Regions from separate parts of the Bacillus sp. 179-C3.3 HS genome, predicted to be linked through region 1. Evidence: a T-box and tRNA genes for the amino acid it is inferred to sense, from the RefSeq annotation. Region 1 holds a T-box; the other holds one or more tRNA genes.
The links. A T-box is a leader RNA that pairs with one kind of tRNA and senses whether it is charged. The one in region 1 lies ahead of alaS (alanine--tRNA ligase), so its partner is inferred to be a tRNA-Ala.
Positions count from the first base shown of each region.

Region 2: it encodes a tRNA-Ala, which carries the amino acid that the T-box ahead of alaS (alanine--tRNA ligase) is inferred to sense. The anticodon was not compared.

Region 1 is NZ_JBFEFT010000004.1:113,395-116,824, reverse strand. Features, by position in the region: gene alaS (alanine--tRNA ligase) at 1-1,951, opposite strand, end outside; T-box leader at 2,035-2,244, opposite strand; gene AB1K80_RS04595 (AI-2E family transporter) at 2,288-3,352, opposite strand.
Region 2 is NZ_JBFEFT010000034.1:18,624-22,053, reverse strand. Features, by position in the region: gene betB (betaine-aldehyde dehydrogenase) at 5-1,474, opposite strand; gene cudC (choline uptake/conversion transcriptional regulator CudC) at 1,683-2,240, shown strand; tRNA gene AB1K80_RS16490 (tRNA-Ala) at 2,312-2,384, shown strand; gene AB1K80_RS16485 (AAA domain-containing protein) at 2,793-3,430, opposite strand, start outside.

The DNA.
Region 1 (3,430 bases):
ATTTTTCACCAAATAACGCCATAGCGCCCATTTCTTTGGCTTCAGCAATTGGTTTGAGGTCGATCGCAACAGAGATGCCTTCCCAAATCTTTTCATTGACGATTTTTTCGATTTGTGACAACTCTTCTTTTGTGACTTGTCCAAAATGAGAGAAGTCAAAGCGTAGTCTGTTTTCGTTCACCAATGAGCCTGATTGGTTCACGTGGCTGCCTAATACGTCTTTCAGTGCCTGATGAAGCAGGTGAGTTGCTGTATGGTTTTTGACAATTCCTTTTCGAAGAGCCGTTTCCACTTCTGCCGTCATCTCAAGCCCTTTTTTCACCGTGCCGCTGACAACCAATCCTTCATGGACGTGCTGTCCGTTTGGCGCCTTTTTGACATCTTTGATTTCAATGATGGCTTCTTCACTTTTTAAAGATCCTTTGTCAGCTACTTGACCGCCACTTTCTGCATAAAAAGGCGTTTCGTCTAATAGAATCTGAACCGTTTCTCCTTCATGCGCTTCGGCTACAATTTCACCATCTTGAAGCAGTTCAATGATGCGAGATGCTGCTGTTAAGGTTTCGTATCCAACGAAAGTGCTTTCTACTTTGATATCGCCTAAAGCACCGCCTTGAACTTGCATGCTGCCAACATCTTGTCTCGCCTTTCTTGCACGGTCACGCTGTTTATCCATTTCCGCTTGGAAGCCTTCAGCATCAACTGTCATGTTTTCATCTTGTGCATATTCCTCTGTTAGTTCGACAGGGAATCCATATGTGTCATACAGTTTAAATACGTCTTCTCCTGAAATTTGTGAGCTGCCTTTGTCTTTTTCTTTCTTGATGACCTCTGACAAAATGGCTAACCCTTCATTCAACGTTTCATGGAAACGTTCTTCTTCGTTCTTGATCACTTTCGCAATGAATTCTTCTTTTGCTTGTACATCTGGATAGAAATCCTTCATATTCTCGGCAACCACTGGTACAAGATCATACATAAATGGGCGGTGGATATGGATCGTTTTTGCATAGCGTACAGCACGGCGTAGTAAACGTCTTAGAACATATCCACGGCCTTCATTAGACGGAAGCGCTCCATCACTCACCGCAAAAGCAACCGTACGAATGTGATCCGCAATGACTTTAAATGCTGTATCCTTTACTTTTGTCTCTCCATACTTTTCACCAGAAATGGTCTCAACCGCACCAATAATCGGCATGAATAAGTCTGTATCAAAGTTCGTTGGAACATTTTGAATGACAGAAACCATTCGTTCTAGACCCATCCCTGTATCAATGTTTTTCTTTGGAAGTGGTGTGTAAGTGCCATCAGGATTATGGTTAAATTCAGAAAAAACAAGATTCCATACTTCTAGGTAACGCTCATTTTCTCCACCTGGATATAATTCCGGGTCATTGATGTCATTTCCATACGCTTCACCGCGATCGTAGAAAATTTCAGTGTTCGGTCCACTTGGTCCTTCACCAATGTCCCAGAAGTTGCCTTCAAGGCGAATAATCCGCTCTTCAGGGACACCAATCTTATCTTTCCAAAGGGTATACGCTTCCTCATCCTCTGGATGTACAGTGACTGATAACAAGTTCGGATCAAAGCCAATCCACTCTTTACTCGTTAAAAATTCCCATGCCCAGTCAATCGCTTCTTCTTTGAAATAGTCACCAATAGAAAAGTTCCCAAGCATTTCAAAGAACGTATGGTGGCGAGCTGTTTTCCCTACATTTTCGATATCATTGGTTCGAATGGATTTTTGTGCGTTACAAATTCTCGGGTTTTCAGGAACGACGCGACCATCAAAATATTTCTTTAATGTCGCGACCCCGCTGTTAATCCATAAAAGTGTTGGATCGTCATGCGGTACGAGTGACGCACTCGGTTCGACTGCATGTCCTTTTTCTTTAAAGAAATCTAAAAACATTTGACGCACTTGAGCAGAAGTTAAAGTTTTCATTGAGTAAATCCTCCTTTTTTATTCTTTTATCACTCCACACAAACGAAAAAACACCCCGCCCTATGCAAGCAGAAAACTACTTACACAGGGACGAGATGTTCTCGCGGTACCACCCTGATTATAGACATATGATCGTCTATCACCTTCACATCCGATAACGCCGGAAAAGAGCGGCAGTGTTTATCTGCACTCAGGACTAGCTTCGGTTAAAGGTCTGATAGGGCTTTTCTCAGCAAATAAAGCCCTTCTCTGCATCAGCTTTTTAACGTACTCGGGTCCATCATTGAATTCACTATGTATGAATCGAAATTATTATAGACAACTCGGCCCGTCTTGTCAATGAACGCTTCGTTTCATGTGAATAAATTGGACAATGATGACCCGAATAATCGCTGCAGTTGGCACAGCTAAAATCATCCCAATTAAGCCGAACAACTCTCCCCCTGCAAGTAACACAAGCATAATGACGACAGGATGCATATGAAGGCTTCTTCCCACAATCATTGGGCTGAGGATATTGCTTTCTAAAAACTGCAGCACAGCAACGGTGACAAGCACAATAATCACCGACTTCACTGAGATCGTAATCGCAATAAATATAGCCGGTATAGACCCAATAATAGGACCAAAATAAGGGATCACATTTGTTGCCCCTATGAGCACACCTAACACAAGCGGATACGGAATATGAAACAACCAAAGAACGATCGCTGCTGCCGCTCCAATCAATGAGCAGACAAGAAGTTGTCCTCTAATATAATCACCAAGCGAGTCATCAACAGCTTTCACAAATGACTGCCCTCTCTTTCTGAATCTCGGAGGTGTTAAATACCACGCTGCCCGTTTCATTGTGTTCATATCTTTTACCATATAAAACACTAGAAACGGAATGAGTGCAGCCACTAAGGCGTAATCAAGTAACACTTTACAACTGAGGATCATTCGCTCTGCACCATTTGCTGCATACATTTCTGATTGGACGATGAATCGATCCAGTCGATCATGGAGTCCGTCAGGCCAATGGCTCGTATGACGATGAATATGTGATAAAGCGCCATTATAAGTGTCTGCAATGACAGGAAGTTGTTCTGACAGCTCATTTAGCTGTGAAATCAACACAGGTGCGCCTTTATACACCGCAAAACCGATCCCTCCGAAAAACAGCACATAGATCAGTAGAAGACTGAATGTTCTCGGTAATCCCCGCCCGTGCAGCCTTTCAACAATCGGATAAAGCAAATAAGAAATAAAAATAGCGATGAGAAGTGGAATAAGAACAGCTTTAAGCAATAAAAAAATCGGCATCCATAATTCATCTAGCTGGATCAAAATGAATAAGGACGCAAGGACAAGCAGTACACCTGCAGCATATATCAGAAACTCGATCGGACGTTTCTTCACCTGTTTCACCTCTTCTCTTATTGTTCAACCATCTTCTGCAATTATCCATGTAAATAAAATTTGTCCTAACTTTGTTAA
Region 2 (3,430 bases), on a different contig from region 1:
ATTTTTATTTAAACCAATGAACAGCTTCTGGTTTTGTGTTTCTATATAAGTGTTTCAGCTCCGTGTATTCTTCAAGACCCGTTCTCCCTAATTCACGTCCAAGTCCAGATTGCTTATAACCACCCCAAGGTGCTTGAGCGAAATAAGGATGGAAGTCATTAATCCATACCGTTCCTAATCTTAGTTGGCGTGCGACTCTTTCCGCTTTGCCAATATCGGAAGACCACACCGCTCCCGCTAAACCATAGATCGTATCATTCGCTAACTGGATGACTTCTTCTTCTGAACGGAACGATTCTACAGTTAATACAGGGCCAAAGATTTCTTCTTGTACAATTCTCATATCAGATGTACAGCCAGAGAAAATGGTTGGTAAGTAGAAGAAACCTTTTTGGAGTTCCTCTGCTTCTGGTCGTTTACCGCCTGTTTCTAACTTCGCGCCTTCTTCAAGACCTATGTGAACGTACTTTTCTACTTTTTCTCGATGCCCAGCTGAAATGAGTGGTCCGCTTTGGGTTTCTTCATCAAAGCCGTTGCCAAGCTTGATTTTTTTCGTACGCTTCACCAGTTCTTCTAAAAACGCATCATGAATCGATTCTTCTACTAACAAGCGTGAACCTGCTGAACACACTTGCCCTGCATGGAAAAACACAGCATTCATTGCCTGGTCAACCGCTACGTCTAAATCAGCATCTTGAAAGACGATATTTGGGTTTTTTCCGCCGAGCTCTAGGGCAATTTTTTTCACATTCCCACTTGCTCCTTGCATGATTTTTTTTCCTGTTTCAATACCGCCTGTAAAAGAGATCAAGTCCACGTGATCACTTACAGCAAGCTCATCACCCACTGTTTCACCAGGCCCAAGTACTAAGTTTGCAACGCCAGCTGGAACACCGGCTTCTTCCATGAGCTTGAATACTTTAATCGTTGTCAGTGGCGTTATTTCACTTGGTTTCAAGACGATGGTATTTCCTGCGGCAAGTGCAGGAGCAATTTTCCAACTGGCTTGGAGTAATGGGTAATTCCAAGGCGTGATTTGACCACATACACCAACAGGCTCTCTCACCAATTCACTTTTAGAGTGAGGGATCGGGGATGCAACGAGTTCTCCACCATCTTTATCAGCTAGCCCAGCATAATATTGGAACACATTTGCAATATCGTCCATATCGGCTTTGCTTTCCTCTAATGTCTTGCCAGTATCAAGCGATTCTAGTTTGGCGAGTTCATCCACATCACGTCTAATCAACTCAGCTATTTTAAAGACAATATTTCCTCTCTCAAGTCCAGGCAAGTTTGCCCAATCACCTTGATCAAAGGCTCTTCTCGCCGCTTTAATCGCAAGCTGTGTGTCATGTCTTGATCCTTCACTGACTGTCGCGATCACTTCTTGGTTAAATGGGTTGATAATCTCTCTTGTGTCTCCGCTCTTAGCGCCAACCCATTGTCCATCTATAAATAGTGTTTGACTCATAGAAGGAACCTCCTTGGTATTATTTCTGATAAGTTTGTTAAATAAAAATTTAACGTTTTGAACATAATTAACGTAACATGTTCAAATTTTTCTGTCAAAGGGAGATCGGCTCCTAATTATTTTGACATTTTGCATAGTTTCGTTAACATATAGTCAATAAAGATTTTTTTGAACGTATTGAATTCTCTTAATAGAAAGCAGGGACAAGATGAACAAGCAGGAACAACAACACGCAGAGGAACGTATTTTAGCTGCTAAAGATCTCGTCATTGATTCCATTGCAGAAACAATGGATCTTTATGGCATTACAAGAAGTGCAGGAATTTTATATGGAACGATGTATTTAAATGAAGAAATGACGCTGGATGAAATGCGTGAAGAGTTGCAAATGAGTAAGCCAAGTATGAGTACAGGCGTGAAAAAACTTCAAGATATGAACATTGTCAAAAAAACATTTCACCGCGGCCGTAGAAAACACAGTTTTGTTGCTGAAAAAGATTTTTTTAAATTTTTCATGAACTTCTTTCCACAAAAATGGGAACGTGAGGTAGAGGTGAACCTAGCTGCAATCGATGAAGCGCAAAACCGTCTTCAAGAGGTGATTTCTGATCAGCAGGTGGAGGAAGCCATGCGAGAAGAAGCCAAGCAGCTTCTCGACCAACTCGAAAGCTCAAAAGCATATTATGACTGGCTCAGACGATTGGCCCAGTCTGTCCATTCTAGAGAAATCTTTGAATATATTCCGATTGAGCGCGGAGAGAAATAGATGAGGAATTGCGGTTTACGACTTGAATTTTACAGGAGGATTGATTATAATAAATTATGTCGTAATACCTCGGGGCATTAGCTCAGCTGGGAGAGCGCTACGCTGGCAGCGTAGAGGTCAGCGGTTCGATCCCGCTATGCTCCATACCTTTAGAAAGCGGGAGAAACCTTGTAGTATCAAGGTTTCTCCCCTTTTTTATCCAAGTTCATCTTGCCCGTCGGAATTATCACTAAATGGCCGTTTTGTCCCACTTCGATCAATTAATCATTTCATCTATTTACGTGCCACTTCCTCATGCATGGTTGAAAGCACATGTGAATATGTATCAAGTGTACCTTTTATGTTACTGTGACCTAACCGCTTGATGGAGCGCAGGCTTGATTTGGTTTTTGCCCAGCTTATTATTTCCTTTCCATCATGACTTAGCGTTTACTTTATACTTATCAACCCTTTCTCAAGATCAACATCCTCCAACGAAGCTCTAGTATTTCATCTAGACGCATTCCAGTCATTAGTACCAAGTGAAAGACAATATAACTAGGATGGATAGCTTTATTTCTTAATACTCTCAGTATATCTACACTTAGGAAACCCTTTACATCCATAAAAAACTCCATACTCACTTTTTCGTTCTACAAGCGGTTTTCCGCATTTCGGGCAGACTTTTGATATGTTTCCCGGTAAAGTCGCTACCTCGCGCTTCTTTTCCTGTGTTGTAAATTCCATTTTTTTGACTTCAGCAGTTTGAATTGCAGGTGCCAAAACTGACTCTGTATTTTCAAAACCTGATAGCATTTTCATCAAATTATCCGATGATATCTCATTATTAACTGTATCGCGTGCAACTTTCACAGGCTTACAGCTCCATACTTCCTTGTCTCCTATAATATATAGACGGTATTTAGCTCTTGTGGCTGCCACATTCACAATATTTTTATTTACCCAGTTTGCCGCCTTTACAGATGATTTATCGCAACCAAGCAAGAATATAACCTCATCTGTTCCTTGTCCTTGGAATGTATGAACAGTTCCGATATTTTTATCTTTTAACCATTTGCTTACACGTGGTTCACGTCTATAGAAATCAGATTTGCGTAGTGCATCAATCATTCCCTTCTTCACGGATGTGAATGGTGTAATAATAAACAATTTCGGTATATCACTATTGTCTTTCTTGAATTTTTCTTCGA